3 regions of the Streptococcus sp. SC1 genome follow, and region 3 is predicted to be linked to each of the others. Evidence: predicted binding sites of a transcription regulator. Region 3 holds the regulator's gene; each other region holds the start of a gene.
What was found. The regulator Rex, encoded in region 3, represses fermentation and respiration genes when NADH is low (regulators of the CRP and FNR family bind a similar motif). The targets are predictions, from matches to a motif close to TTGTGAANTANTTCACAA.
Positions count from the first base shown of each region.

Region 1: the regulator Rex is predicted to act here: its motif matches at 7,067-7,084, upstream of adhE (bifunctional acetaldehyde-CoA/alcohol dehydrogenase).
Region 2: the regulator Rex is predicted to act here: its motif matches at 1,992-2,009, upstream of PAN94_RS06975 (nitronate monooxygenase).

Region 1 covers NZ_JAQCMU010000007.1:42,190-53,076, reverse strand. Annotated here, with positions in the region: gene PAN94_RS09290 (SIS domain-containing protein) at 1-427, shown strand, start outside; gene PAN94_RS09285 (aldose epimerase family protein) at 732-1,769, shown strand; gene PAN94_RS09280 (YiaA/YiaB family inner membrane protein) at 1,870-2,133, opposite strand; gene ruvB (Holliday junction branch migration DNA helicase RuvB) at 2,482-3,480, shown strand; gene PAN94_RS09270 (nucleotidyltransferase family protein) at 3,477-4,052, shown strand; gene PAN94_RS09265 (low molecular weight protein-tyrosine-phosphatase) at 4,214-4,636, shown strand; gene PAN94_RS09260 (MORN repeat-containing protein) at 4,640-5,053, shown strand; gene PAN94_RS09255 (acyltransferase family protein) at 5,043-6,857, shown strand; gene adhE (bifunctional acetaldehyde-CoA/alcohol dehydrogenase) at 7,135-9,789, shown strand; gene PAN94_RS09245 (acetylxylan esterase) at 9,925-10,071, shown strand; gene PAN94_RS09240 (N-acetylmannosamine-6-phosphate 2-epimerase) at 10,521-10,887, shown strand, end outside.
Region 2 covers NZ_JAQCMU010000004.1:73,461-84,347, reverse strand. Annotated here, with positions in the region: gene rlmD (23S rRNA (uracil(1939)-C(5))-methyltransferase RlmD) at 1-736, shown strand, start outside; gene PAN94_RS06975 (nitronate monooxygenase) at 969-1,901, opposite strand; gene PAN94_RS06970 (DUF1858 domain-containing protein) at 2,194-2,424, shown strand; gene PAN94_RS06965 (DUF438 domain-containing protein) at 2,427-3,788, shown strand; gene PAN94_RS06960 (DUF1912 family protein) at 3,815-4,069, shown strand; gene PAN94_RS06955 (GNAT family N-acetyltransferase) at 4,315-4,899, shown strand; gene PAN94_RS06950 (hypothetical protein) at 4,962-5,777, shown strand; gene PAN94_RS06945 (valine--tRNA ligase) at 5,770-8,421, shown strand; gene PAN94_RS06940 (hypothetical protein) at 8,496-9,959, shown strand; gene PAN94_RS06935 (diaminopimelate decarboxylase) at 10,437-10,887, shown strand, end outside.
Region 3 covers NZ_JAQCMU010000002.1:160,878-171,764, reverse strand. Annotated here, with positions in the region: gene gyrA (DNA gyrase subunit A) at 1-735, shown strand, start outside; gene PAN94_RS03635 (class A sortase) at 743-1,489, shown strand; gene radC (RadC family protein) at 1,643-2,326, shown strand; gene PAN94_RS03625 (gamma-glutamyl-gamma-aminobutyrate hydrolase family protein) at 2,323-3,015, opposite strand; gene PAN94_RS03620 (redox-sensing transcriptional repressor Rex) at 3,040-3,687, opposite strand; gene PAN94_RS03615 (DUF1831 domain-containing protein) at 3,821-4,168, opposite strand; gene PAN94_RS03610 (cysteine desulfurase family protein) at 4,170-5,282, opposite strand; gene PAN94_RS03605 (ribose-phosphate diphosphokinase) at 5,294-6,250, opposite strand; gene PAN94_RS03600 (CYTH domain-containing protein) at 6,329-6,889, opposite strand; gene yjbM (GTP diphosphokinase) at 6,985-7,656, shown strand; gene PAN94_RS03590 (NAD kinase) at 7,640-8,458, shown strand; gene PAN94_RS03585 (RluA family pseudouridine synthase) at 8,455-9,348, shown strand; gene pta (phosphate acetyltransferase) at 9,368-10,342, shown strand; gene mutY (A/G-specific adenine glycosylase) at 10,558-10,887, shown strand, end outside.

The DNA of each region.
Region 1 (10,887 bases), on a different contig from region 3:
AGCTCAGCTGAAAATTTTGGAGTTGACCGCGGGGAAGGTTGCGACTATGTATGAAAGCCCAGTTGGTTTCCGTCATGGACCAAAATCTCTGATTAACGAAGAAACGCTTGTGCTGGTATTTGGCTCAAGGGATGCATACACCAAACGTTACGACTTGGATTTGGTGCGTGAAGTGGCAGGAGATCAGATTGCTCGCAAGGTGGTCTTCTTTACAGAGCACAGAGAAGACTTGGAAAATGTTGAGCAAGTGGTTCTTGAAAGTGATATCTTGGAAGATAGCTATCGAGCCTTCCCTTACATCGTCTATGCTCAGCTCTTCTCTCTCTTGACTTCTTTGAAAGTGAACAATCGACCAGATACACCGTCTCCGACAGGTACGGTCAATCGGGTCGTTCAGGGAGTTATCATCCACCCTTTCCAGCAGTAGAAAGCTGAATATGGAAAAGTCAAACATTAGTCATGGGAAAGCTAGTTATTAAAAAGACTTTCAGATCAAAAGGATGGCCTTCCATCCTTGTCCCTTGACTAAGTCAAGAAAGAGAGTGGGACAGAAATCGGTAATTCGTTAGAATTCGATTTCATCGTCCCACCTCCGCACAGTTGAGTAGGGCTGTAAAAGCTGATGAAGTAAGCGTAGTAGAGCCCACTCAACCACTGCGTCTTGCTCGACAATCCAAAGACAATTGAGAGGCTAGGACTTTTGTCCCAGACTCGAGACAGAGGGAGATTGTATGAAATCTTATCAAGAATCTATTTTTGGTACTTTTAAAGGACAGGATGTCTTAGCCTACACCTTTGAAAATAAGCTAGGCTATCGCTTCAAGGTCATGAACTATGGCGCAACGATTTTAGAATATCGGACGCCAGATAAAAATGGTGATTTTGCCAATATTATTCTAGGCTTTGATCGTTTTGAGGATTATGTTGGCAATAGTCCCAAGCATGGCGCTAGCGTGGGACCAGTTGCGGGGCGGATTGCGAAGGCTAGCTTTGAGCTGAATGGGCAGTCCTATCAGCTGGAAGTCAATAATGGCCAGAATTGCAACCACAGTGGCTCTACTGGCTGGGACAGTGTGATTTTCCAGACAGAGGAAGTCACAAACGAGGGCGTCACATTTTATACAGAGCGCCTAGACAGGACGGGCGGCTTCCCTGGAAATTTGAAAATCTGGATTTCCTATTCCTTATCGGAAAAAGGGGAGATTGAGATTTTCTATCAAGTCCAGACAGATCAGGATAGTCTGGTTAATCCGACCAACCACAGCTATTTCAATCTGTCCGGTGATTTCAGTCAGCCGATTGATCAGCATGTCCTCCAGCTGCATACCAAAGGGGTGTATCCGATTGCTCCTGACGGCGTGCCAGCAAAAGAAGTGGATACAGATCGTGGCTTTGTCAAAGGCCTGCAAAAAGGTCTGACGCTGAAAGAAATTTTTGCTGATCCAGACGAGCAAATTCAGATCGTATCAGGGCTGGATCATCCTTTTGCCTTAGATAAAGAGCAGGAAGAGGCAGGATGTCTTTATGATGCGGCCTCAGGACGCTATCTGACTTTCCGTACGGATGCTCCTTGTGTCGTGACTTATTCGGCTAATTTTGTTGATGAGTCAGTCATCATTAATGGACAGCCAATGATTCAGCATAATGGTATAGCGCTGGAAGCACAGGCCTTGCCTGATGCGATTCATAGTGACTTGAAAGATCAGGTCATTCTCAAGGCAGGAAGCCTCTTTACCAGCACCACCGTTTATTTTGCAGGTGTGAAATAAATACTAAATTTGCTTCATTTGAAGTGTATCTTACATGGCGATACTAGCCTTAGATACAAGAAAACGGCAGAATCCCCCTCTGCCGTTTTTACTATTTATTTTATTGGTTATCTAAGTCTTGTGGTTGGAAAAATTGATTGTAACGCTCTTCGTCTTCTTGGTTATCACGGATAACTTTTGCAAGAGTGAATGAAGAAGAAATCAGTCCGACAGAACCCATGAGATAGTATCCTTTAACCATCAAAGGCTCTTTCAAAGTATAGAGGCCGACGAGAACAAGAGTCACAAAGAAGGCGAATGAGCCCCAAGCCATAAACATAAAGGCGGGTGTATTCCGATAAGTTTTCTTTTTAAGGTTGTTCATATCTAAAATCTCCTTTTCGATTTTTTTCATTGTATCATGAGTTTTTGAGACAGTCAATGAAATAGCGGCTATTTTAATCAGACTGAACAATTCATATTAGTTTGTATCATCTTACTAAGATATCTAAAAGTATTTTATTTTTAAAAAATATTTTTTCTTTAAGCAAATTTTAAGATAAGGACGTTATACTAATACCATCAAATGAAGACCTCCTAACTTTATTTGATAGAAATCCTAAAACTTTTTCATAATAATCTCCCATAAGAGCCACCAAATTCGGTGGCTTTTTTTGTATTCAGAAGCGGGTCGGATTGCTTCCTCTGCCCTATTTTTTGCTATAATAGTCCTATGAGTAGAATTTTAGATAATGAATTAATGGGGGATGAGGAGCTGGTAGAACGTACCCTCCGTCCTCAGTATTTAAGAGAATATATTGGTCAGGACAAGGTCAAAGATCAGCTGAAGATTTTTATTGAAGCGGCTAAATTGCGGGATGAGGCGTTGGATCATACTTTGCTTTTTGGTCCTCCAGGTCTGGGAAAGACGACTATGGCTTTTGTCATCGCCAATGAGCTCGGTGTGAATATCAAGCAGACTTCTGGCCCAGTCATTGAAAAGGCTGGTGATTTGGTGGCCATTCTCAATGATTTGGAACCGGGCGATGTCCTCTTTATCGATGAGATTCACCGTTTGCCTATGGCGGTAGAGGAAGTGCTGTATAGCGCTATGGAAGACTTTTACATTGACATTATGATTGGGACTGGCGAAACCAGTCGCAGTGTCCATCTGGAATTGCCGCCTTTCACTCTGATTGGGGCGACCACTCGGGCAGGCATGCTGTCCAATCCTCTGCGGGCTCGTTTTGGGATTACTGGTCACATGGAGTATTATGAAGCTAGCGATTTGACGGAAATCGTCGAGCGGACGGCAGAGATTTTTGAGATGGATATTACCCACGAGGCTGCTCGTGAGCTGGCACTTCGTAGCCGCGGCACGCCGCGGATTGCCAATCGTCTGCTCAAGCGGGTGCGGGACTACGCCCAGATTATGGGGGATGGTCTGGTCGATGCTCAGATCACAGACAAGGCCTTATCCATGCTGGACGTGGACCGAGAGGGGCTGGACTATGTGGATCAGAAAATCCTACGAACCATGATTGAAGTTTATGGTGGCGGTCCAGTGGGGCTGGGCACCCTCTCGGTCAATATTGCCGAGGAACGTGAAACAGTGGAGGATATGTATGAGCCTTACCTGATTCAGAAAGGCTTTGTCATGCGGACTCGGACTGGGCGCGTGGCGACTCGCAAAGCCTATGAGCATCTAGGATATGAGTATATGGAGGAATGATGACCGATCAAGAGATTTTAGAGAGGCTGAGTCAGGATCAGGATATCCGAGCGATTTTGGAAATGATCCGCAGTCTAGAATTGAAAGACTCTTGGCTGGCTGCGGGCAGTATCAGAAATTTTATCTGGAATATCTTGTCTGGCAAGTCGGGCTTTGATGCTGAAACGGATGTGGATGTCATATTCTTTGATCCAACTGTGTCTTATGAGAAAACTTTGCAGCTGGAGATGGAGTTGAGAAAAGCTTTTCCCGCTTATTCTTGGGAGCTGAAAAATCAAGTCTATATGCATAGTCATAGTCCCAACACCCAGCCCTATACTAGCTCGAAAGATGCCATGAGCAAGTATCCTGAGTGCTGCACAGCTATCGGTCTTCGATTGCTGGAAAATGATAAGTTAGAGCTCTTTGCTCTCTATGGTTTGGCAGATATTCGAGCATTTCAGGTGCGACCAACACCACATTTTTTGGCGGATGCGGAGCGGAAGAAGCTTTATATGCAAAGAATCCGCAAGAAAAACTGGCAGGCTAAATGGCCACAATTAAGTTTTGAATATCTTTCTGAAGAAAAGTAAAGTTTAATCTGGTGCAAGCTAGATTGAGTAGGTCACCGCCTCAATGATCTGCACTCTTATGTAAGTCGGTATAATTAGCGGTTTTTCAGAGCCCGCTTCCGCTGTCACAGAATAATCAAGAAAGCTCCACTGTTTTCTTTTTATTCTGGTATAATAGATCTATGAAGAAAATTGTATTTGTTTGTTTAGGAAATATCTGCCGCAGTCCGATGGCAGAGTTTGTTATGAAAAGTCTGACCGATGACCTACATATTGAGAGTCGTGCAACGTCTAGCTGGGAGCATGGCAACCCTATACATCAGGGGACTCAGGCTATTTTTAAGAAACATGCGATTTCTTATGACAAAGGAAAGACTTCTCAGCAGATTTCAGCGCAAGATTTTGCAGAATTTGATTATATCATCGGCATGGATGAAGCCAATATTCGAGATTTGAAGAAAATGGCGCCAGCGGATTTTCAGGATAAAATCTACCAGTTTGCTGATATCGGTGTTCCGGATCCTTGGTACACAGGTGATTTCGATGAGACTCATGAGCTGATTTTGGCTGGTTGCCATAAGTGGCTAGAACGCTTAAATGGATGAAAAATGGATAAAATAAAAGAATTTTACGATAAATATAAAATCTATCAGACCCGTCAGAATCTAGAAATTTTAGCTGTGACTGTGATTGCCTTGTCAGCAATTTTAGTGTTCACCTCTAATATCCCTAGCAAGGGTGCGCTAACGCTGGATCAAGGTAAGATAAAATATGAAGGCAGTCTAGTTCACGGAAAAATGAATGGCGAAGGTACACTGACTTTTAAAAATGGAGATAGTTATAAAGGGCATTTCAAAAATGGTACTTTTGATGGTAAGGGTACTTTTACATCGAAGGCTGGTTGGAAATATGAAGGTGAGTTTGCCAACGGTCAGGCCAATGGTAAAGGAAAACTGACGACAGAAAGTAATGTCGTCTATGAAGGAACGTTCAAGCAAGGAATTTATCAAAATGCGCATTAGATGGTTTTCACTGGTTCGGATTACTGGACTGGTCTTGGTGTTACTCTATCATTACTTTCAGGGAGTTTTTCCTGGAGGTTTTATTGGAGTGGACATCTTTTTCACTTTTTCAGGATTTTTGATTACTTCATTATTGATTGATGAGTTTACAAGAAGTCGGACGATTGATATTATGGGCTTTCTGAAACGGCGCTTTTATCGTATCGTTCCTCCGCTCGTTTTTATGATTTTGGTCATCATGCCTTTTACTTTATTGATTCGTCGGGATTTTGTAGCAGGTATCGGGACGCAGATTGCAGCTGCTTTTGGTTTTGTGACCAATTTTTATGAAATGATGTCGGGCGGCAGTTATGAAAGCCAGTTTGTACCGCATTTGCTGATTCACACTTGGAGTTTGGCACTGGAAGTGCATTACTATATCCTCTGGGGCTTGGCTGCTTGGGGAATTAGCAAGATTAGCAAGTCAGTTGCTCAATATCGGGGTCTGGTTTCTCTGACTTCAATTGCTCTGTTTCTGTTCAGTTTCTTGGCTATGTTTATCGGAGCCTTTTTCAGCAAGAATTACTCTAATATTTATTTCTCAAGTTTGACCCATGTCTTTCCTTTCTTTGCTGGGACAGTGCTAGCGACTTTTTCTGGAGTCGGAAATGTGGGCGTTCAAATGAAGAAACTGGAAGAAAAGGTCGAAATCAAGCAAGTCTTGATCGCTTTAGCTGGCAGTTTTGTTCTTCTTATTTTGCTCAGTTTTATTTTGAAATTTGACAGCCTGTGGACTTATTTATTTGGTTTCTTGATTTCAACACTTCTGGCTTGTGTCATGATAGCAGCAACTCGCATCTTGCACGATAAATTGCCAAATATTAAGGAGCCTAGTCCTCTCAACTTTATTGCAGACACTAGCTATGGAGTTTACCTCTTCCATTGGCCTTTCTATATTATTTTTACTCAGTTGATGAGCAATGGATGGGCTGTGCTTTTGACTACAATATTGAGTTTTGGTTTTGCGGCTCTTTCCTTCTATATTTTAGAGCCGACTTTAGCTGGACGGAAGCCTCGGATTTTTGGCAAGGAGATGAATGTAACATCCATCACCAAGCCGATTTTCTACAGTTTCATTCCGCTGACTTTTATCTTGCTTATTATCACCATCACAGCTCCGTCTGTGGGTGCCTTTGAGGAAAGCCTGATTGTCAATTCTTTGAACCAAGCCGATACGAAAATGCAGACAACCCGTAAGCACGCTGACCAAAAAACTGCGACAAATTATAACGTGGCAGAGGGAACGACTGTTATCGGTGATTCTGTCACTTTGCGCTCCGCTGAATGGATCCAAGAGGCTATACCTGACGCTCAAGTCGATGCAGTGGTTAGCCGTAATTTAGTGTCTGGTCTGGAATTTTTCAAGAACGATATTGCTAACCAAACACTGCTTCAAAACGTCGTCTTGGCATTGGGAACCAATCCAGTTGACAATTATGAAGAATTGCTGGATCAGTATATCGAGCTCTTACCAAAAGGCCATCGCTTGATTTTAGTCACGCCATATGATGGCCGGACAGCCAATGATCCAAGCAGTATTCCTGTTAAGATGCGACAATACGAACTTGAACTTGCTAAGAAATACGACTTTGTATATGTAGCAGACTGGTATCAAGTAGCGATTAATAATCCGCAGATTTGGATTGGAACAGACTATGTCCATTATGGGGCAGATTCAGAGTCTATGGCAGAGGGAGGTAAACTCTACTCTAACATGATGAAAGAAGCATTGAATGCTGCTTCAAGTGGCAGTGTTAAGCCATAAAACTAGCTCGGTTATTTAACCGGGCTAATTTTATAACAAGAAAGGAAGCGCTAACATATTTTTAAAGAAAAGTATGTGAAATTTTTGAGAATAAATAGAGGTTTTAGTAAAAAAGCCTGAAATATCAATGTTTAAAAAATAATCCATAAAAAGTTTGTGAACTTTTGTTGAAAGTGTTTACAAATTTGTAGGAATAGAGTATAATTATATTGTGAAATAATTAACAAAGGTTAAAATCTTCATCTAACCTTTTGGCAGAAACCATTGGAGGACTATAATGGCTGATAAGAAGAAAACTGTTGAACAAGAAGATAAAGTGCTAGCGGCTGAAAAACATGTTGACGAGCTTGTGCAAAAAGGTCTCTTAGCTCTTGAAGAAATGAGAAAACTGAACCAAGAGCAAGTAGATTACATCGTAGCAAAAGCTTCAGTTGCAGCTCTTGATGCACACGGGATCCTTGCTCAACATGCGGTTGAAGAAACTGGTCGTGGTGTATTTGAAGACAAGGCAACGAAAAACCTCTTTGCCTGTGAACACGTTGTCAACAACATGCGTGGTGTGAAGACTGTTGGTGTTATCGAAGATGATCCTGTTACTGGATTGACAAAGATTGCGGAGCCTGTCGGAGTTATCTGTGGTATCACTCCAACAACGAACCCAACATCAACAGCAATTTTTAAAGCATTGATTGCCTTGAAGACACGTAACCCAATCGTTTTTGCCTTCCACCCATCTGCTCAAGAGTCATCTGCTCACGCAGCGCAAATCGTTCGTGACGCAGCAATCGCAGCTGGCGCACCTGAAAACTGTGTGCAATGGATTACTCAACCATCTATGGAAGCAACAGCAGCTTTGATGAACCACGATGGTATTGCAACAATTCTTGCAACAGGTGGGAATGCCATGGTTAAGGCTGCCTACTCTTGTGGAAAACCAGCTCTTGGGGTGGGTGCCGGAAACGTACCAGCTTATATTGAAAAATCAGCCGACCTTCGCCAAGCTGCTCATGATATCGTAATGTCTAAATCATTTGATAATGGGATGGTCTGCGCATCCGAGCAAGCGGTAATTATTGACAAGGAAGTTTATGACGAATTTGTAGAAGAATTCAAGTCATACCACACTTACTTTGTAAACAAAAAAGAAAAAGCCCTTCTTGAAGAATTCTGTTTCGGCGTGAAAGCAAATAGCAAGAACTGTGCTGGTGCTAAACTGAATGCAAACATCGTTGGTAAACCAGCTGCATGGATTGCAGAACAAGCAGGCTTTAAAGTACCAGAAGGTACCAACATCTTGGCTGCAGAATGTGCGGAAGTAGGTCCAAATGAGCCATTGACTCGCGAAAAATTGTCACCAGTTATCGCTGTCTTGAAAGCTGAAGATAGAGAAGACGGTCTTAAAAAAGCTCGTCAAATGGTTGAGTTTAACGGACTTGGTCACTCAGCAGCTATCCATACAAAAGACGAAGAATTGGCTAAACGCTTTGGTACTGAAATCAAAGCGATGCGGATCATCTGGAACTCTCCATCTACTTTCGGTGGTATCGGGGACGTATATAATGCCTTCATTCCATCCTTGACACTTGGATGTGGTTCATACGGACGTAACTCAGTTGGTGATAACGTGAGCGCTATTAACCTTCTAAACATCAAGAAAGTAGGGAAACGTAGAAATAATATGCAGTGGTTTAAAGTTCCTTCAAAAATTTACTTCGAACGTAATTCTATCCAATACCTTCAAACCTGTGAAGATATTGAACGTGTTATGATCGTTACTGACAAATCTATCGAAAAACTTGGCTTTGTTCAACGTGTGATCGATCAATTGAATGCACGTAGCAACCGTGTTACTATCCAAGTCTTCTCAGATGTTGAACCAGATCCAGACATCACAACGGTAGAACGTGGTGCTGAAGTGATGAAAGCATTTGAACCAGATACAATCATCGCTCTTGGTGGTGGTTCTCCAATGGACGCGGCGAAAGTAATGTGGCTCTTCTACGAACAACCAGAAATCGACTTCCGTGACCTGGTTCAAAAATTCATGGATATCCGTAAGCGTGCCTTCCGCTTCCCATCACTTGGTAAGAAAGCGAAATACATCGGTATTCCAACAACTTCAGGTACAGGTTCAGAAGTAACACCATTTGCCGTTATCTCTGATAAGAAAAATAATCGCAAATACCCATTGGCTGACTACTCATTGACACCAACTATTGCGATTGTTGACCCTGCTTTGGTTGAATCAGTACCTGACTTCATCGCTGCTGATACTGGTATGGACGTCTTGACTCACGCGACTGAAGCCTACACTTCAAACTTTGCTAACGACTACACAGACGGTATTGCACTTCAAACCATCAAGCTTGTCTTTGAATGGTTGGAAAAATCTGTTAAGACAGCTGACCCAGAAGCACGTGAAAAAATGCATAATGCATCTACAATGGCTGGTATGGCCTTCGCCAATGCCTTCCTTGGTATGAGCCACTCAATGGCCCACAAGATTGGTGGAGTTCACCATACTGTTCACGGACGTACAAACGCAATCTTGCTTCCATACGTCATCCGTTACAATGGTACTCGTCCATCTAAGACCACTACATGGCCTAAGTACAACTACTGGAAAGCTGATGAGAAATTCCAAGACATCGCGAAAATGCTTGGCTTGCCTCACTCAACTCCAGAAGAAGCAGTTGAAGCTTATGCCAAAGCAGTTTACGATCTTGGTGAAGCGGTCGGAATTACAATGAACTTCAAAGGCTTTGGAATCGATGAAAAAGTTTGGAAAGACAGCTTGCATGAAATTGCATTGCTTGCTTATGAAGACCAATGTTCACCTGCAAACCCACGCTTGCCAATGGTAGCTGACATGGAAGAAATCATGGCAGATGCATACTATGGTTATGCAGAACGTCCAGGACGTCGTAAATAATGTAGAATCAATCCCTTACTAAGTGGGGGATTCAGATTGTACGAAGAGATCTTTCAATATTTCAAATTCCATAATTCTTTTCATAAAATAGAAGAGTAGTTGATGTAGTACTTACTGTATATTAGCGAAAGAAATTTGGTTTACCGTATTAGCTGTACAGTTAAGATAATTATTGGGTTGGAGAATGATATTTGCTATCCTATCACACAGTTTGTTATTTACAACCGCTTAGCTGGAGAGAAGTGTATTATCTTTTGCCTAAGTATGGGCATGAAGCTATGATAGCAATCCTGTCTTTAATTGGATCAGCGGAACCAAAATAAAAAGAACTTCTCTCGTTTTTGACTTTAAATCTGAAAGATAATATTCGTTTTCCTTTTGAGGTCGTACTAAGATTGTTTCCTGAAGGATCATATAAATGAGAAACTTATTTTAGAAGTTTGCTTACTCTGTAATTTCCTTTTTTAAAAAACAAAACCCTGAAAGCACTTTCAGGGTTTTCTATTTTTCTAGGAAGTTTGGAAACTAAAATCTAAATCAAAAACAATATTGAAAGCGCTTCAAAAAATGTTTATAATAACATTATGAAATACTCGAGTTAAAAAACGGGGTATAGGATAAGGGAGCAAAAATATTTATTTGCGGACTTCTTCTCTGCTCTACCTGAAGTTCTGGATAGTTGTTAGACTATCTAAGTGAACCGATATTTTGTGAAAGGAGATTGTATATTCATGTCACAGATTCTAAAAGATGACTTGATAGCCAAGATTAAAGATGGCATCATTGTTTCTTGTCAAGCCTTGCCTCAGGAGCCGCTTTATACGGAAGCTGGAGGAGTCATTCCTCTCTTGGTCAAGGCTGCTGAGCAGGGCGGTGCTGTCGGTATTCGAGCTAATAGTGTTCGAGATATTCGGGAGATTAAGGAAGTAACTTCTCTGCCCATCATCGGAATTATCAAACGCGACTATCCGCCACAAGAGCCTTTTATCACGGCTACCATGCGGGAAGTGGATGAGTTGGCTGCTCTGGATATTGAAGTCATTGCTCTGGACTGTACCAAGCGGGAACGCCATGATGGCTTGACAGTTGCGGATTTCA
Region 2 (10,887 bases), on a different contig from region 3:
TCAGGTGCAGATGATTTTTGTAACAGGGCGCAAGCTAGACTTTTCTCCAGTCGTTCGAGACCTAGTAGCTGAATTTCCTGAGCTGGAGACAGTGGCGGTTAATTATCATACGAGCAAGTCCAGTGAGATTTATGGGGATAAGACAGAGATTATCTGGGGCGAGGAAGCCATCCAAGAAGGAGTGCTGGACTATGAGTTCTCCCTGTCGCCTCGGGCTTTTTATCAGCTCAATCCTGAGCAGACCGAGGTACTCTATGCGGAAGCGGTCAAGGCTTTGGATGTGACGGCTGAGGACCATTTGATTGATGCCTATTGTGGGGTAGGGACCATCGGCTTTGCCTTTGCTAAAAGGGTCAAGTCTCTGCGGGGCATGGACATCATCCCTGAGGCCATTGAAGACGCTAAGCGCAATGCAAAACGGATGGGCTTTGACAATACGCTCTACGAGGCTGGAACGGCAGAGGAGATTATTCCTCGCTGGTACGCGGATGGTTATCGGGCGGATGCCTTGATTGTCGATCCGCCGCGAACAGGTCTGGACGATAAGCTGCTGGAAACGATTGTCCGCTATGCACCTGAAAAGATGGTCTATGTTTCCTGCAATGTCTCAACCTTGGCGCGCGATTTGGTCAAGCTATGTCAAGTATACGATGTCCACTACATCCAGTCGGTTGATATGTTTCCCCATACCGCTCGGACGGAAGCGGTGGTGAAATTGGTCAAAAAAGTCAAGTAAAAGAGTGATTTGTTGAAAAATAAGCCTAAATGAACAGCAAAAGAGGCTGGGATAAAAGTCCTAGCCTCTCAATTGTCTTTAGATTGTCGAGCAAGACGCAGTGGTTGAGTGGGCTCTATTACGCTGATTTCATCAGCTTTTACAGCCCTACTCAACTGTGCGGAGGTGGGACGACGAAATCGAATTCTAACGAATTACCGATTTCTGTCCCACTCTCTTTTGAGTTAGAGGATTATAGCTTGATTTCAGTGTTTTGGAGAACCTTCTGAGCATCGGCAACGATTGTATCGAGGATTTCTTTACATGGACGAATTTCCTTGACTAAGCCAGCGATTTGGCCACTCATCATAGAGCCATGTACGGTATCTCCTTCGTAAACAGCTTTAGAAAGAGAACCGATGGTGATTTCTTCGAGTTCGTCACGATTGGTGCCTTTGTTTTCTAGTTCGATATAGTGGTCAGTCATTTCATTGCGGATACAACGAACTGGTGCACCAGCAATACGACCAGTCACGGCAGTAGCAGTGTCATTGGCTGCGACAATGGCATCCTTGTAACCTGCTGAAATTGGGCATTCTTCTGAAGCTAGGAAGATCGTTCCCATCTGAACCCCTTGTGCACCAAGGACAAAAGCGGCAGCGAGACCACGACCATCGGCAACCCCACCTGCAGCGATGACTGGAATATCAACGGAGTCAACAATCTGAGGAATGAGAGCCATGGTATTTGTTTCACCGATGTGGCCACCAGCTTCAGAACCTTCAGCAATCACGGCATCAACTCCGAGCTCTTGCATTTTTTGTGCGTGTTTGACACTGGCAATAACAGGGATTACCTTGATACCTGCCTCTTTCAGATAAGGCATGATGAATTTTGGTGTACCAGCCCCAGTCGTTACGACAGGAACTTTTTCTTCAATGATGACTGTCACAATATCCTTGATATTTTTCATCATAAGCATAACATTGACGGCAAATGGCTTGTCAGTCAATTTACGCAGTTCACGGATTTCTTCGCGCAACTGCTCACCCGTCATTCCACCCGAAGCAATGATTCCCAGTCCGCCAGCTTCTGAAACAGCTGCCGCCAGTTGGTAGTGGGAAATCTGAGCCATAGCACCTTGGAAAATAGGGTACTTGATGTTCAACAATTTTGTAATAGACATAGGACATCTCCTTTATTCTGTATTTAAAATCATTATATCACTATAATAAAGCGTTTTCAATGAAGCTGTAATCTGGCAAAAGGCAGGAGTTTGTGAAAGAAATCTCAGAAATTCTTGATAGGACTGGCTTTTCTTTGTGAAACTCCGTTTGTCAGTGCCCTTATAACAATAACTTATAGTCTATTAGAATTTGTTATATTCTCTAAGATCGAATTTGAGCAAGCGTGGAAAGGATTTTTATTGGACGCATCTTTTGTGATATAATAATATAAAATACACGGAGGTAGGGCATATGGATAATGTGATTGATTTATCTATTCCAGTGGCAGAAGTGATTGAGAAGCAGCCCGAAGTTTTAGATGTCTTGGTCGAGTTGGGCTTTAAGCCTCTGGCCAATCCTGTCATGCGAAATACTGTCGGGCGCATGGTTTCTATCAAAAAAGGAGCCAGCATGAATGGCATTGACCTGGATAAAATCAAGCAAACGCTGGAATTAAACGGCTATGAAGTGGTGGGGATTTAGAAATGGCTACTGAACGCATTGAAGTCCTCAAGTCAATCTTGCTGGACCTACATAATGGAGCTTCGGCGGAGTCCGTTCAGGAGCTCTTCAATGAGCATTTTGCTGGTGTGTCCGCTATCGAGATCAGCCTGATGGAGCATGAGCTGATGAACTCAGATACAGGTGTGACCTTTGAAGATGTCATGTCCCTCTGCAATGTCCATGCCAACCTCTTTAAAGGTGCCATTCAGAATGTGGAGGTGGTTGATACCGACCATCCAGGCCATCCGGTTCAGATCTTCAAGCAGGAAAATTTAGCCTTGCGGGCTGCCCTCATGCGGGTTCGCAGGCTCCTATCTACCTATGAAAGCACAGAAGATGAGGAGCTTCTTCCTGAAATCCGCAAGGGTCTCCAACGCCAGCTGGGTTTGGTGGGACAGTTTGATATCCACTATCAGCGCAAGGAAGAGCTCATGTTTCCCATCATGGAGAGCTACGGCCACGATTCGCCGCCCAAGGTCATGTGGGGGGTAGATGACCAGATTCGTGACCTTTTCCAAGAGGCTAAGATTGCTGCAGAGCAGCTGCCTGATACTTCGATTCAAGAAGTCAAGGACAAGTTTGAGACTTTTGCTGCTGAGTTTGAAGCTATGATTTTCAAGGAAGAGTCTATCCTTCTTATGATTCTCCTCGAATCCTTTACTCAGGATGACTGGCTCAAGATTGCTGAGGAGAGCGATGCTTATGGCTATGCCATTATCAAGCCAACGGAAAAATGGATTCCTGCGCGGCACTCATTTTTGGAGGAGGAAGCTGGGGATGCTGATGATGAAGGAAGCGAAGCGCCAGCCAGTACGGAGCAGACTAGTGATGGCAGATTTGAGCAGGTCATTGATACGCCAGATGGTCAGGTCACCATTTCCTTTAAGCCTAAGGAAAAGAAGGAGCAAGCCTTCAATCGGGACTCCCAGCAGCCTTTTGGTCATGGCTATCTGTCGGTGGCGGAGGCCAATCTGATTTTGGATCATCTGCCCATGGAGATTACCTTTGTCAATAAGGACGATATTTTCCAGTATTATAATGACAGCGTGCCGGCGGACGAGATGATTTTCAAGCGGACGCCTTCCCAGATAGGGCGCAATGTCGAGCTCTGCCACCCACCCAAGCTTTTGGATAAGGTGCGGCGGATTTTCAAGGCTCTGCGTGAGGGAGAGCGGGACAAGTTTGAGATGTGGTTCAAGTCGGAGTCTCGGGGCAAGTTTGTCCATGTGACCTATGCGGCAGTGCGAGATGAGGCTGGTGAATTTCAGGGGGTGCTGGAGTATGTACAGGACATTCAGCCCTTCCGTGACATTGACAGTGATTTTTACCGAGATTTGGACTAGGTATTTGCAGTTAGAAAGTGAGAAAAATGAGTTACGAACAGGAATTTTTACAGGAGTTTGAAGCTTGGGTCAAGACCCAGGTCATGATTAACGAGATGGCCCTCAAGGAGAGTCAAGCGGTCTATGAGGCGGACCAGGATGAGCGGGCCAAGGAAGCGGCGATTCGCTATGAAAGTCGTCTCGATGCTTACCAGTTCCTTTTAGGGAAATTCGCCAACTATCAGGCGGGCCAAGGATTTCACGATCTGCCAGACGGACTTTTGGGTGAGAGAAATTATTGATTTTTCACTGGAAAGGTGATAGAATAAGTTCATCAGAGGTGTTTTGAGTCAAGCATTTTACAGAAAGTGGCGGCGCTGAGAAGTCCACAAATGTGTCAAAGCTGGTTGCTGATGAGATGAAAAATTGAAATAAACAAAGCAGCGGGCGCTTGCCCGAAATTGGGTGGTACCGCGGATAAACACATTCGTCCCTTTCTAGTCTGACTAGGAAGGGATTATTTTTATGTTGCGGAAAGGAGGGGTGAATGAAACTTCTTGAATCTTATAATGGCAAAGAGTTGCCAAGATTGGAAACTGAGCGGTTGATATTGCGTCAGCGAACGGCAGATGATGTGGAGGATATGTTTGCTTATGCTGGTCTGCCTGAAGTCTGTTATCCAGCTGGCTTTCCTCCTGTAGAAAGCTTGGAAGCAGAGCGTGATTATTTTGAAAATCGCTATTTTGAAAATCTAGAAAAGAAGGAACTTCCGTCTGGCTATGGCATTACAGTTAAGGGGGATGACCGAGTCATTGGCTCTTGTGACTTCAATCATCGCCATGAAGATGATGTCTTTGAAATTGGCTACCTCCTGCATCCAGATTATTGGGGGAAGGGTTATGTGCCAGAAGCCGTCAGTGCTTTGATAGAAGTTGCTTTTACCATTCTTAAACTCCACAAGGTTGAAATTCGATGCTTTGATTACAATAAACAAAGTCAGCGGGTCGCTGAGAAACTTGGCTTTACCCTTGAAGCTCGCATCCGAGACCGCAAAGATGCTCAGGGTAATCGCTGTGCAGAATTGGCTTATGGCTTGCTGAGGAGTGAGTGGGAGGAAAAAGTTGTTAGTTGAACCGTTCGAAAATTTCGAACAGTTGAGATATAATACTAGTATTTGAGAGTAGGTGGTAAATATTGGAAGTGGGTCAGATTATTACCCTACTTAGTGGAGCAGGAATAGGAGCTGTATTAAGTGCAGTTTTGTTATTTATAAATAACACTAAAAAGAATAAATTAGATTTTATAACGAAAGAACGTTCAGAGTGGAGAAAGGAGATAAAGTCAATTATAGTTGATTTATTGAGTGGGAAGAATCGCTTCTTTGCAATAAATAGACTCGAAACACAATTAAATCCATATGGTAGATATATATCTAAAGAAGATACATATGAATTTTATATGAATGATGGTCATATTTGGAGATTAGTTGATAATTTCGATTATTCAACTAAAAGTGTAAATGTATTAACAAAATACTTAGAACTACTTTTAAAATATGACTGGGAAAGATCAAAACGCGAGATAAAACTCGATATATTTAATAGTTTTATATACTTTATTCTTATTATTACTTCTCTATCTAATTCTTTATTAATTCTGTTCAAAATAACTGACTTAACTCAAGGGATAGTACTTGCACTATCATCATTTTTTATGATAGCAAGTGTATTCTATTTTAGAAGCTTTACTAAAAATTTTAAAAAAATGCCAATCTTTGAAGGGATCTATATTGGTTTCTTATGTCTTTCTATGTATTATGGTATAGATGGTATGCTATATTGGCTAATTTTGCCTGAAACAAAAGATTTAAGAAGTTTATTTGCCACATTGTTAATTCTAGCATTAATATTAAGTACAGAACTGAAGATTATTATAGATACTAATATTGAGGAGAAGAAGTATATTCTTTGCCTAAAAGAGATTTTAATTAAGGAGCACACACATGTCTAAAGAACTTTCACCTAAATACAATCCAGCCGAGGTTGAGGCTGGTCGTTACCAAAAATGGCTTGATGCGGATGTTTTCAAGCCTTCAGGCGATCAAAAGGCTAAGCCTTATTCAATCGTCATTCCACCGCCAAACGTAACTGGTAAACTTCACCTTGGTCACGCTTGGGATACGACTCTTCAGGATATCATCATCCGTCAAAAACGCATGCAAGGCTTTGATACGCTTTGGCTTCCAGGGATGGACCATGCTGGGATTGCTACTCAAGCTAAAGTTGAGGAGCGCTTGCGTGGTGAAGGCATTTCCCGCTATGACCTCGGTCGTGAAAAATTCCTCGAGAAAGTCTGGGAATGGAAAGACGAATATGCTACTACCATCAAGGAACAATGGGGCAAAATGGGCCTCTCTGTAGATTACTCTCGTGAGCGTTTCACCCTTGACGAAGGCTTGTCAAAAGCTGTTCGCAAGGTCTTTGTCGACCTTTACAAGAAAGGCTGGATCTACCGTGGTGAGTTTATCATTAACTGGGACCCAGCAGCTCGCACAGCCCTTTCTGATATCGAGGTGATTCACAAGGATGTTGAAGGTGCCTTCTACCACATGAACTACATGCTAGAAGATGGCTCACGCGCCCTTGAAGTGGCGACCACTCGTCCTGAGACCATGTTTGGGGACGTTGCGGTTGCGGTCAATCCAGAAGACCCACGCTACAAGGACTTGATTGGTAAAAATGTTATCCTTCCAATCGCTAATAAATTGATTCCAATCGTTGGGGATGAGCACGCTGATCCTGAGTTTGGTACAGGTGTCGTGAAAATCACACCTGCCCATGATCCAAACGACTTCTTGGTTGGTCAACGACACAACTTGCCACAAGTCAATGTTATGAACGACGACGGAACTATGAACGACTTGGCCTTCGAATTTGCGGGCATGGACCGTTTTGAAGCACGTAAGGCAGTCGTTGCTAAGTTGGAAGAAATCGGTGCTCTTGTTAAAATCGAAAAACGTGTCCACAGTGTTGGTCACTCAGAGCGTACAGGTGTAGTGGTTGAGCCACGCTTGTCTACTCAGTGGTTCGTTAAGATGGACCAATTGGCCAAGAATGCCATTGCCAACCAAGATACAGACGACAAGGTAGAATTCTACCCACCTCGTTTCAACGATACCTTCCTCCAATGGATGGAAAATGTCCATGACTGGGTAATCTCTCGTCAGCTCTGGTGGGGTCACCAAATCCCTGCTTGGTACAATGCTGAGGGTGAAATGTACGTCGGTGAGGAAGCTCCGGATGGTGACGGATGGACTCAAGACGAAGACGTCTTGGATACTTGGTTCAGTTCGGCTCTTTGGCCATTCTCTACCATGGGCTGGCCGGATGTCGACTCAGAAGACTTTAAACGTTATTATCCAACATCAACTTTGGTGACTGGTTATGATATTATTCCGTTCTGGGTGTCTCGGATGATTTTCCAAGGTTTGGAATTTACTGGCAAGTCGCCATTCAAAAATGCCTTGATTCATGGTCTCATTCGTGATGAGCAAGGACGCAAGATGTCGAAATCTCTCGGTAACGGGATTGATCCAATGGATGTTATTGATAAGTACGGAACAGATAGCCTTCGTTGGTTCCTTTCAAACGGTTCTGCACCTGGTCAAGACGTGCGCTTCTCTTACGAGAAAATGGATGCTTCGTGGAACTTCATTAACAAGATTTGGAACATCTCTCGCTATATCCTCATGAACAATGAAGGATTGACCCTTGAGCAAGCAACTGCCAATGTGGAAAAAGTTGTTAACAAGGAAGCTGGAAATGTCACAGACCGCTGGATTCTTCACAATCTCAATGAAACGATCGGAAAAGTCACTGAAAACTTTGATAAATTTGAGTTTGGTGTTGCTGGACACATCCTCTACAACTTCATCTGGGATGAGTTTGCGGACTGGTACGTTGAGTTGACCAAGGAAGTCCTTTATAGCGATAATGAAGAAGAGAAAGTCATCACACGTTCTGTTCTCCTTTATACTTTGGACAAGATCCTTCGTCTCCTTCACCCAATCATGCCATTCGTGACAGAGGAAATCTTTGGACAAATCTCAGAAGGTTCTATCGTTACAGCAGAATACCCAACTGTCAATCCAGCCTTTGAAGACCTTGCGGCTCACACTGGTGTGGAAAGTCTCAAAGACTTGATCCGTGCGGTTCGTAATGCGCGTGCTGAAGTAAACGTTGCACCAAGCAAACCTATCACCATCCTTGTTAAGACAAGCGATAGCGACTTGGAAGCCTTCTTTAACAGCAATGTCAACTATATCAAACGCTTCACAAATCCAGAACATTTGGAAATCGCATCAACCATCCCTGCACCTGAACTGGCTATGTCAAGCGTCATCACAGGAGCAGAAATCTACTTGCCACTTGCAGACCTCCTCAATGTCGAAGAAGAACTGACTCGTCTCGACAAGGAACTGGCTAAATGGCAAAAAGAACTGGATATGGTCGGTAAGAAGCTCTCTAACGAACGCTTCGTAGCCAATGCCAAACCAGAAGTCGTCCAAAAAGAACGCGACAAACAAGCCGACTACCAAGCCAAGTACGACGCGACAGTAGCGCGTATTGATGAGATGAAGAAGCTGGTGAAATAAACACAGAAACACGGCGGAACGCCGTGTTTCTGTGTTATAATTGATATCATTTGGAAAGCATAGGAGGAATCAGTATGATCAATACTATTTTACAGCAATTAGAAAGTAAAAAAAGTGAAATAAAAAAAGAAATATTAAATCATGATTTGTTTAAAATGAATAGAGATGATGCAGTAAAATTTTTAATTTCTAGACTTGAGACCTCCATTTTTATTTCAAGAGGGAAATTATTTTCACTTTTCAAAACGGAAGATATATATCTAGACAGTGAAAAAATTGTTAGAATAATTCAAAAATCGATACCTTTTATATTTCATAATCTCGATGAGACGTCACAAGTAGATAGTAAGAAAATAGAAGTTATTGACCTAATTTTATTGCTCCAAAGGATATCAGATTATTTGGAATTTGAGGATTTTATTCAACTTTATAAAATTAAAGTTGTGAATGTCGTCTTTCAAAACCAGGCTATTCGTTTTGAATATAAGAAAGATGAGTATAAAATAAATGATATATATAATGGTTATTGGCATATGTTAGAACAACAACGCGCAATAGCGGGAGCCACAAAGTTGCAAGATATAACAGACAAGATATTTGATTTGACAGTTGATTTTAACATAAATAATTTCACCTTAAAAGATTATAAAAAATTTTGTAAAGGAATAGATCATATTATAGAATTTGAGTATTTAAAACCAATTATGGTCACAAATGAAATTGGGTACATTGAGTTAGAAAAAAGTGAATGGGTTGCAAAGTTGTGTCGAGTAATTCCAGAATTATGCTACGAAAAAATTAACCATATTATAGATTTTTTAATATATGATTTTAAATCAATAGATAGTGATCCTATACTATCTTACTTTATTCCAGTAAAAGGGAAATTAATTCTATCAGTAAGTTTATTTAATACTCAAAGATTAGATAAGAATATTTTGAAATTATTAAGTATTAAAAATCACTCATTCTATCAAAATGAACAAAAGAAACTAGAGTTACATCAAATTAATGAACTTAAGTCTATGAAATCAGATATGTATGATTTTGACATTGATAAAAATGGTAGCCCAGGAGAAGATCTAATTGTATATGATAAAAAAGCAAATATAGTTCATACTATTGAATTAAAATTTAAACTTCCTGTTGATTCTGTAAACGATATAAGAAATTTAAAAAAATTATTGTCTAAAGGTGCTGCACAAAATAAAGATGCTATGAAAAATTTAACTGTAGAGAATGTCTTTGACAAATATTTTGATCATAAATATAGCGGAATCAGACCAAATAAAATATTATTTTTTACTTTAACCAATTATTCAGTGGATTATTTTTCAGATAGTTTCATTTTATTGACACAGCATTATAAACAACTATTAAAGAAGGATTCTTGCTCTTATAAGTTAGAAGATATTTTAAATGATAAATATAGAGGTCTGAATTTAGTTCCTAAAGTAAAGTTTAAAAAAATAAATTTATTTGGAAATATAATTAAAATTCCAATTTATTATTCAGAGGTTTCTCGCCAAAATTTATGAAGTTGACATTAGTTGTATTTATCCCTTATATATCCAAATATTATTTGTTAAATTCATTTTTATAGTATCAATGATATACCTCATTTTCAAAGGTATTAGAACAAGTAACGAATTTAATTTCCTATTTCTAAACTATGATTTATATTGTACTGGAAAAATCAACTTTTTAGAAAGCATCTTACTACACAATAAATTCTGTAAGTTCGAACCGAGCTGAGAAGTACAACATTGCAGCCTTCTTCTCAGTTATTGGGGGGATTGAGTTGGGGGTTGAACCGACCAACGAGTTCAGAGCACGAATATAAGGTAATAACTCCTAACTTATTCAATATAAATTTTGCTCATTTTATGATTTACAGGCTCTCGGGTTTCTGCGATGGATAAAACCATTATAGAAATTCTGGAGCCTATTTTTTCTCCTCCCCAACCTACACTTGTGGTATAATATTGTCAGTAAAATAGAAAGTAGGAGCGTGTATGAAAACTCCATTTATCAGTCGTGAGCGCTTGGCGGAGCTGACCGCGCAGTTTCCAACGCCTTTCCATCTTTACGATGAGAAGGGGATTCGAGCGAGAGCGCGGGCTTTGTATGAGGCTTTTGCTTGGAATTCTGGTTTTAAGGAATATTTTGCCGTCAAGGCGACACCAAACCCTGCTATTTTAAAAATCCTCAAGGAAGAGGGCTGCGGGGTGGACTGTGCTAGCTATGTGGAGCTGCTCATGAGCCAAAAGCTGGGCTTTGCTGGGGATGAAATCATGTTTTCGTCCAATAATACGCCAGTCGAGGAGTTTCGTCTGGCGCGGGAGCTGGGAGCGACCATCAATCTAGATGCTTACGAAGATGTGGCTTTCTTGAAGGAAGTAGCTGGGATTCCCAAGGTGATCTCTTGCCGCTATAATCCCGGTGGTGTCTTTGAGCTGGGCACTA
Region 3 (10,887 bases):
GAGTATGGCCGAACAGCCAAGGGATTGCCAGTGGTCAATCTCTTGAAACTGGATGAAGGAGAGAATATTCAGACCATTATTAACGTCCAGCAGGACAGTAGCGATCATTCCTATCTCTTCTTTACGACCCGTCTAGGTGTGGTTAAACGAACCAGCGTGACAGAATTTGCTAATATTCGTCAGAACGGTCTCAAGGCTTTGAATTTGAAAGATGAAGACGAGCTTATCAATGTCTTTCTGACGGACGGTGCTGCGGATGTTATCATTGGTACTAAGTTTGGTTATTCTGTCCGCTTCAATGAGACAGCTGTTCGGAGCATGAGCCGTAGTGCGACTGGTGTTCGCGGAGTTAATCTTCGAGATGGTGACCAGGTTGTTGGAGCTGGTGTGATTGCCGAGGGAGACGAAGTGCTTGTCATTACCGAAAAAGGCTATGGTAAGCGTACTCTTGCTAGCGAGTATCCAACCAAGGGCCGTGGTGGTAAAGGGATTAAAACAGCCAATATCACAGATAAAAATGGACCTCTTGCTGGTCTGATGACCGTTACTGGCGAGGAAGATTTGATGATCATCACTAATACAGGCGTCATCATTCGGACCAGTGTGGCCAATATTTCTCAGACAGGTCGTTCAACCATGGGAGTGAAGGTTATGCGTCTGGATCAAAATGCCCAGATTGTCACCTTTACAACGGTTGCGCCTGACGCAAAAGACGATGAGGAAGAAGTAGAATAAGAGGAGGATGAAAGTGAAGAAATCTAAGAAGAAATTCAAGCTCAGAAATTTCATCATTAACTGTGCGGTTTTCCTTTTATTTCTAGTTGCCCTAGCTCTGATTTTCAACTCGTCTATCCGAAATATGATCATGGTTTGGCACACGAATCAATACCAGGTTAGCAAGGTCTCTAAGGAAGAAATCAAGCAGAATAAGGCAGTCGAGTCAAGTTTCGAGTTTAGCGATGTCCAATCTCTTTCTACAGAAGCGGTGATTAATGCTCAGTGGCAGGCTCAAAAATTGCCAGTTATCGGTGGCATTTCGATTCCTGAAGTGTCGATGAATTTGCCAATTTTCAAGGGCTTGGATAATGTTGGACTCTACTATGGTGCTGGCACTATGAAAGAAGATCAACAGATGGGACAAGGGAATTATGCCTTGGCCAGCCACCACGTCTTTGGAATTACTGGAGCTAGTGACATGCTCTTTTCACCGCTAGATCGTGCCAAAATAGGGATGAAAATCTATATCACGGATAAGGAAAAAATCTATACCTATACGATTTCTAGTATAGAAAGTGTCGCACCAGAGCGCGTGGATGTCATCAATGATACGGAGGGGGTTGCTGAGATCACTTTAGTCACATGTGAGGATGCAGCAGCAACCAGTCGAACTATTGTTAAAGGTACGCTTGAAAGTACGATTGACTATGACAAGGCACCAAAAGATATTTTAGATGCTTTCAGTCGATCTTATAATCAAATGCAGCTATGATAAGAAATATTGTAAAACGAAGTAACAAGAGTTACTTCGTTTTTTAATTGATAAAATTTACAAATATTTCCTATGATATCTAATGTTTGAAATGCTGTGTAAGAATTTAATCTTTTTTTATTTAATCTCGAATTAATAGGTAAGGAGGTTGATATGTATCGTATTTCATTGCAGGATGACATAAGTATGATGCCGCGTGAACGGCTGATAAGAGAAGGAGCGGATAAACTTAGTAATCAGGAATTGCTATCTATATTTTTGCGAACAGGCAGCAAAAAAGAAACTGTTTTTCAAGTTTCTCAAAGGATTTTATCATCGATTTCTAGTTTGAATGATCTGAAATATTTGACTTTACAGGAATTACAGACAATTTCAGGAATTGGCCCTGTGAAGGCTGTTGAGTTGCAAGCCATTATTGAGCTTGGATGCCGTATCAATAAGGCTGAAGTGCTGGAGAGGGAGCAAATTCTTGGAAGTCAAAAACTAGCTCGCAAAATGCAGGTCGAATTGGGAGATAAAAAGCAGGAATGTTTGGTTGCTATTTATCTCAACAGTCAAAACCAGATCATCCATCAGCAGACAATCTTTGTAGGAACGGTAACTAGAAGTATTGCTGAACCACGTGAGATTTTGCATTATGCTCTCAAACACTTGGCAACATCTATTATACTAGTGCACAATCATCCTTCTGGAGTGACTTTACCAAGTAAGAATGACGACGAGGTCACCAAACACATGAAAGAAGCTTGTGAACTAATGGGGTTGGTTCTTTTAGATCATTTAATCGTTTCAAAAAATAATTATTATAGCTATCGTGAAAAAACGGATTTGATCTAAAGTTTGTGAACCACATAATCAAACAAGGCTAAATCCCCCGTTCTTGTGGGAAATAGAAATTCTGGATGCCACTGCACACCAAGAAATGGACTTCCATCAGTCGAGGTAACAGCCTCAATGACCTTGTCACGAGGATCGTAAGCTATGACTTCTAGATTTTTCGCTAGATCCTTGATACTTTGGTGATGGAATGAGTTGATTTGGCAAGTAGGTCCGTATAATTCATGGAGGATGGAGCCGTTTTTAGTGACCATAGTCTGTGTAGTGTATTGAGCAGTGCTATCTTGCCAGTGATTCTCGATGTCTTGGTGAAGTGTGCCACCCATAGCAACATTGTAAAGCTGAGTACCACGACAGACGCCAAAAATAGGCTTGTTTTGCTTCCGTGCTTCTCGGATGAGAGCTAGTTCAAATAGATCCCTTTGAAGCAGATAATCATCACTTTCGATAGTCTGTTCTTCTCCGTAGAAATGAGGCTTGACATTTTGTCCACCGGTAAGGATCAGTTTATCGATCATAGTGATATAGGTGTGAGCTAAGGCTTCATCACCAATTGGTAAGATAATTGGGATTCCTCCAACTTTATTGACTCCCTCGATAAAGCCAGTTGAAGTATAACTAATATGAATAAATTGATCGTTAGGAATATCCCTTTGGTTTCCTGTTATACCGATAATCGGTTTTTTCATAAAGTGTCTGTTTCCTTTCTTACCTTACTCATCATCTTTTCTCATGAAATAAAGTAAGGTTTGGAGTTCGCTGGTTAGGTCCACATATTGTACAACCACATCTTTGGGGACAGATAGGTGCACTGGGGAGAAGCAAAGAATCCCCTTGATGCCAGCATCAACCAAGACGGATGCGACTTCTTGTGCCTTAACGCTCGGCACTGTCAGAATGGCTGTCTTTACGTTTCCTTCCTGGACCTTTTCTTTAATTTGAGAAATTCCATAAATAGGAATTCCATCATTTGTGGTGGTTCCGACATCAGAATAATCATCTGTATCAAAGGCCATTACAATCTTCATTTTATTCCGTTCATGAAAGCGGTAGTGTAAAAGAGCACGGCCCATATTTCCGACACCAACGATCATGACATTTGTAATCGAGTTGTCGTTGAGAAGATTGGCAAAGAAATTCATTAGTTTCTTGACATCGTAGCCAAAACCTCTACGACCTAACTCACCGAAGTAAGAAAAGTCACGCCGAACAGTCGCAGAGTCGATTCCAATCGCCTCTGCGATTTGTTTTGAATTGGCCTTTTCAATATTTTCTGCATTAAATCGCTTGAAAATCCGGTAGTAGAGGGAGAGCCGCTTAGCAGTAGCACGTGGAATAGAATTGCTTTTTTCAGTTTTCACAAAATCACGACCTTTCTATCTTCTATTCTATAGAAAGCTTGTGAAAAAATCAACTAATTTGATGAACAAAATATTATTATACTAATAAAGATAGATAAAATAATAGAAATAAGCAAAATTCTTAGAATTTCGCTTATTGGGGTGTTTTTTCAAAAATATCTCTTTCAACTAAACTATCCATCAAGAAATAGAATTTTTGCTGAATAATATGGTGTTTTTCTGATTTGAAGATATTAACTAATCTTAGACCAGACTTGTCCGTAATATTGATTTTAACTCCGCTTAGATCTTTATTGATGATAATCTTAAGCAAGAATCCATCGCCACTATTGGGAACAGCTTCAAGTAAGCGAGAAAGCTCGTAATTACCAACTTTTGTTTCAGCAAATGTATTGTCCCGTAAGGTAAATTTCTTAACATTTGGATGGAGTGAGTAGGTGAAGTCGCAGTTTGCTAAGCTAACAGATGTTTGAAAAGCCATCTTATCCTCCTAGTATTTCTTTTAGTTTTTGGCTGAATAGTTTGATTTCTTGGATGCTAGTTTGGTCTGATACACTGATACGAATGGATTCTTTTAAGCGCTCAGAGTTAGAGCCATATAAGGCTTGAAGGACATGGCTGGGCTGAACAGCACCAGCTGTACAAGCAGAGCCAGTCGAGATTGAAAAGCCATTAAGGTCCATTTGAAGCAAGATAAGATCATTCTTTTGGTTTGGAAATCCAATATTGACAACATAAGGCAGGCTAGGCTGACTTTCGTTTAGGTAGTAGTCTATATCCGTTAGGTTGTCCAGTAAAGTATCTTTTAACTGCTGGGCATGCTCAAGATTTTCCTCTAAATGGGCAACATTTTCAGAAAGGGCAGTTGCCATTCCGACAATGGAAACGAGGTTTTCTGTACCCGCTCGATGCTTGTTTTCTTGATCGCCGCCATGCATGAAATTATCAAAATCCATCTGGTCAGCGTAGAGAAATCCCACCCCTTTTGGACCATGGAATTTATGAGCTGATGCACTCAGGAAATTGATTCCCCATTCTTCAGGATAGATGGGGAGCTTGCCGACGGCTTGGACCGCATCAACGTGGAAGGCAGCAGGATGCTCTTTTAGCAATTTACCAATTTCTTGAATCGGCAAAATATAGCCTGTTTCATTGTTGACAGCCATTACTGAGACAAGGATAGTATCTGGTCTGAGAGCATTCTTGATATCTTCCGTTCGGATTTGCCCATCCACTGGCTGAATAATAGTCGCTTCAAAGCCAAAATGCTCCACCAAGTATTCAACAGGCTCTAAAACAGCATGGTGTTCAATGGCCGTAGTGATAATATGCTTGCCTTGATTCTGATGGCGCAGGGCATAGCCCTTAATAGCAGTGTTATTGCTTTCAGTAGCACCTGAAGTGAAGAGGATATTTTTGCTCTGTGTGTGTAGAACTCTAGCAATATCTTCGCGAGCTTGTCGGAGCAGTTTTTTAGCTTCTCGACCGTGGCTGTGGGTACTGGATGGATTGCCGAAGACTGTCATTGCCTGAGTCATGGACTCAATCGCGGCAGGCGATAAGGCAGTCGTAGCAGCATTATCTAAATAAATCACAAATTTATCCCTTATTTCTTTTGAAAAGCAAAAAGTGGGCTGACTGGTTTTCTTTCTTGAATACGCACGATAGCATCGCCAATCAACTCGCTGGCTGTGATGTAGTGAACATTCTTCGGAGTCTTTTCTTTTGTATCAACAGAGTCAGTCACCAAGATTTCTCGGATAGGAACACTGTCTAGTAAGTCTGCAGCTTCATCTGCAAATAAACCATGACTTGAGACAGCATAGATTTCGACAGCTCCTTCACGTTCAACGATTTTAGCAGCTTCTGAGAAGGTACGACCGGTATTTAAGATATCGTCAATCAAAATTGCTTTTTTGCCTTCAACCTCACCGATGATATAGCCTTCAGAGCGGCCTGCTTCATCTTCACCGTAGTCGATGATGGCGATTGGAGCATCGAGATATTCTGCCAAGCTACGAGCGCGTTTCACGCCAGAATTTTTCGGGCTAACGACGACAACATCCTCGCCAGTTAATCCCATATTGCAATAATGTTCGGCAAACAATGGAATGGTGAAGAGATTGTCAACAGGAATATCAAAGAATCCTTGTACTTGGACAGCGTGAAGGTCAAGTGAGATGACTCTATCTACGCCAGCTCCAACGAGCATGTTGGCCACGAGTTTTGCAGTGATTGGCTCGCGAGGAGCGGCCGTCCGATCTTGGCGGGCATAACCAAAATAGGGCATAACCACAGTTACGGTATTGGCACTTGCTCGTTTACAAGCATCAACCATAATCAATAACTCCATCAAGTGATTATTGACTGGGAAGCTGGTAGACTGGATGATATAGATATCATAGCCACGAACACTCTCCTCAATGTTAATCTGAATCTCGCCATCAGAAAATTGGCGGGAAGAAAGCTTGCCTAAAGGTACTCCGGCAGCTTCAGCAATCTTCTCAGCAATTGAGTGATTGGAATTGAGGGAGAAAAGCTTCATATTTTTTTTGTCTGACATTAGAATGACCATCCTCTTTTTGTCTCTTTAGATTTATAAATATTATTTTACCAAAAAAATGAGATTATTTCAGCATTTTTACAAGTTTTCGGCAAATCTAGCGATCTTACTTTTACCAGGCTTGTATTGGATTTGATTTTCGTTTAAAAAGTCTTTGAACTTTTGTTCACCCTCTTCAATATCATTGATCTCTAATTCTAGTTCGAAATCTTTTTTGCCAAAGTAACGGCTTTCGTCCAAGGCAAAAAGTCCGAGTGCATCTTGTTTTTCGTATCGAATATTTTCAAGGGTTCCGAGTATTGTTAGATTGTCAACTGGGATCCCTTTTTCTTGGAGTTTGTCTAGGATTTCTCCCTGAGGAAATTGCAAATTTTTTGTAATTTCCTTAAATTCATCTTTGGACAAGGCTTGGTTATACTCGAAATTTCCAGGTTTTTGAGGAATTTTTAGAGTAAACTCAGCAGCGTCAGGAGTGGTTCGGACTCGCAGAGCCATACGAGCTTCACGAAGAGCAAAGTCAGCCGAATCAATATAATAGTTGACTTGGAAAATTGGCTGGACATGATCAAAGAAGGTCAGAAGTCGTTTATGTTCGTCTTCTGTTAGTATTGTTTTGTATTCAATTTCTAAATGGTTCATTTTTAAATCCTTTTCTTTATCTGAAAGCGATTTTATGTTATAATAACAACTGTGTTTATTTTATACAAAAAACGAATAGATGACAAGGTATGTATATGACAATAGATTGGGAAGATTTTCTGGATCCATATATTCAGGCGGTTGGTGAGTTGAAAATAAAGCTTCGTGGCATTCGCAAACAGTATCGCAAACAGCAACGCCATTCACCGATCGAGTTTGTAACCGGTCGCGTAAAACATATTGAAAGCATCAAGGAAAAAATGGAACTTCGCGGGATAACTGAGGAAAACTTAGCCCAAGAGATGCAGGATATTGCTGGTTTGCGTGTCATGGTTCAATTTGTAGACGATGTGGATGAAGTTTTAGAAGTTTTGCGAAATCGGACAGACATGCATATCGTCCAAGAGCGTGATTACATCAAAAACAAAAAAGCCAGTGGATATCGTAGCTACCATGCCATCGTTGAATATCCGGTAGATACGATTAACGGAAATAAAGTTATCTTAGCAGAAATTCAGATTCGTACCTTGTCCATGAACTTTTGGGCAACGATTGAGCACTCTTTAAACTATAAGTATAAAGGAGAATTTCCAGAGGAGATCAAGAAACGCTTGGAGATAACGGCCAATCTGGCCTACCAACTAGACGAAGAGATGGGAGCCATTCGTGATGCCATCCAAGAAGCACAGGCGCTCTTTGATCCTCTGCACCGTAAGCTAAATGACGGTGTTGGAAATAGTGACGATACAGATGAAGAATACAGGTAAAAAAATTGCGATTATCCGCAATCGCAAAAGGCAGAGTGAGGAAGTATTTCAAACTCTGATGCAAAAATTGCGGAAAGCAGGCTTTATCCTGACACCCAAAAATCCAGATATCGTGATTTCTGTTGGTGGTGATGGGATGCTGCTATCAGCCTTCCACAAGTATGAAGATCAGCTGGATAAGGTGCGCTTTGTCGGTGTCCATACCGGACATTTGGGTTTTTATACAGATTACCGAGACTTTGAAATCGATAAATTAGTGGAAAATCTGAAATTGGACACAGGTGCCAAGGTCTCTTATCCGATTTTAAATGTCAAGCTAACCTTTGAAAATGGGGAAACTCGGACGATTCGTGCGCTCAATGAAGCAACGATTAAACGCTCCGACAGAACCATGGTTGTTGATGTAGTCATCAATAATGTTCATTTTGAGCGTTTTAGAGGCGATGGGATTTCTGTCTCAACGCCTACTGGAAGCACAGCTTACAATAAATCATTGGGAGGAGCTGTTCTGCATCCAACGATTGAAGCCTTGCAAGTGACAGAGATTGCTAGCCTCAACAATCGTGTGTATCGTACTTTAGGTTCCTCAGTTATTGTTCCTAAAAAAGATAAGATTGAGCTCCTACCGACTCGTAATGACTACTATACCATAGCGGTTGATAATCAAACATTTTCTTATAAAAATATTGTCCGTATTGAGTACCAAATCGATAATCATAAGATTAACTTTGTAGCTTCGCCTAGCCATACCAGCTTTTGGAATCGCGTGAGAGACTCCTTTATCGAGGAGTGCCAAGAATGAGATTTGAATTTATTACGGATGAGCATGTCAAAGTCAAAACTTTTTTGAAAAAGCATGAAATTTCAAAAGCCCTTTTGGACAAAGTGAAGTTTGCAGGGGGGAATATTCTTGTCAATAATCAGCCTCAAAACGCTATTTACTTGCTGGATATTGGCGATAAGGTGACAGTAGATATCCCTTCTGAGAAAGGCTTTGAAAGCCTAGAAGCTGTGGATCGTGATTTATCGATCGTGTATGAAGATGAGCACTTTCTAGTTTTAGATAAACCTGCCGGAGTAGCTAGTATTCCTAGTGTCAACCATTCGAATACGATGGCAAACTTTGTCAAGGCTTACTATATTCGGCAAGATTATGAAAATCAGCAGGTTCACATTGTGACGAGATTGGATCGCGATACTAGTGGACTCATGCTCTTTGCAAAACATGGCTATGCTCATGCAAGACTGGATAAGCAACTGCAGAAAAAAATGATTGAAAAGCGCTATTACGCACTCGTTCAGGGGAGCGGTGAGCTTAAACCGGAGGGAGATATAATTGCGCCAATCGGGCGCGATCCTGACAGCATTATTACCAGATGTGTGACAAAAGATGGTAAGTATGCCCATACTAGCTACAAGGTTGTAGAGCAGTTTGGCGATATCTATCTGGTAGATATTCGTCTGCATACTGGGAGGACTCATCAGATTCGTGTGCACTTCGCCCATCTTGGATTTCCTCTCCTCGGAGATGATCTCTATGGCGGGACTTTAGAAGCGAGAATTAACCGTCAGGCCTTGCATTGTCACTCTTTATCTTTTTATAATCCATTTTTGGAAAAGCAGCTTCAATTGGAATCCCAGTTGCCGATTGATTTCCAAAATACTATTACATCGTTAACAAAAAATAATTAAAATTTTAAAGGAGAAACTCATGGAAGTTTTTGAAAGTCTAAGAGACACAGTTGTTGGAAAAAATGTTCGTATTGTATTGCCAGAAGGGCAAGAACCGCGTATTCTTCAAGCGGTGAAACGCATAGTAAAAGAATCAGAAGTTACACCAGTTCTTTTGGGAAATCCAGATAAAATCCGTATTTACCTGGAAATCGAAAACATTATGGACGGATATGAAGTCATAGATCCTAAAAACCATGACAGAATGGAAGAAATGGTAGCTGCTCTTGTGGAACGTCGTAAGGGCAAAATCAGTGAAGAAGAAGCTCTCGAGCTTTTAAGAACAGACGTTAACTATTTTGGAGTTATGCTGGTCTACCTCGGTATCGTAGATGGTATGGTTTCTGGCTCTATCCACTCTACAGCTGCTACAGTGCGTCCAGCCTTGCAAATCATTAAAACGCGTCCAAATGTAACAAGAACTTCAGGTGCCTTCCTCATGGTGCGTGGTTCAGAACGTTATCTTTTCAGTGACTGTGCCATTAACATCAATCCTGACTCAGAAGCTTTGGCAGAAATCGCGATTAACTCAGCTGTGACAGCCAAAATGTTTGGTATTGATCCGAAGATTGCCATGCTTAGCTATTCAACTAAAGGATCTGGTTTTGGAGAAAGCGTTGATAAAGTAGTTCACGCGACTAAGTTGGTTCATGAATTGCGCCCAGACCTAGAAGTTGACGGGGAATTGCAATTTGACGCTGCCTTTGTACCTAGCACAGCAGCCCTGAAAGCTCCAGGAAGCAAGGTTGCAGGTAAAGCGACTGTCTTTGTCTTCCCAAGCATTGAAGCAGGGAATATCGGTTATAAAATGGCAGAGCGTTTAGGTGGATTCTCAGCAGTCGGTCCAGTTCTTCAAGGACTGAATAAGCCAGTAAACGACCTTTCTCGCGGATGTAATTCAGATGATGTTTATAACTTAACACTGATTACAGCTGCACAAAGCGTTGACCAATAAAATAACTAAAAAAGAGTCTGGGACAAAAGTCCTAGCCTCTCGATTGTCTTTGGATTATCGAGCAAGACACAGTGGTTGAGTGGGCTCTACTAGGCTGATTTCATCAGCTTTTACAGCCCTACTCAACTGTGCGGAGGTGGGACGACGAAATCGAATTCTAACGAATTACCGATTTCTGTCCCACTCTCTTTTTAGTCTACTTAAGTATAAGAAAAATGTTAGATTTAAAAAATTTTGGAATTGAAATGTGGGAAGAGGAAAAGATCGCCTCTTTCCGCAAGAAATTATTGACTTGGTATGATGAACATAAACGTGATTTGCCTTGGCGCCGAACAAACAATCCTTATCACATCTGGGTTTCTGAGATTATGTTGCAGCAAACACGTGTGGATACGGTTATTCCTTACTATAAGCGTTTTCTTGAATGGTTTCCGACAGTAGCGGACTTAGCTAAGGCACCAGAGGATAGACTGCTCAAGGCTTGGGAAGGGTTGGGCTATTATTCGCGGGTTCGAAATATGCAAAAAGCGGCCCAGCAGATAATG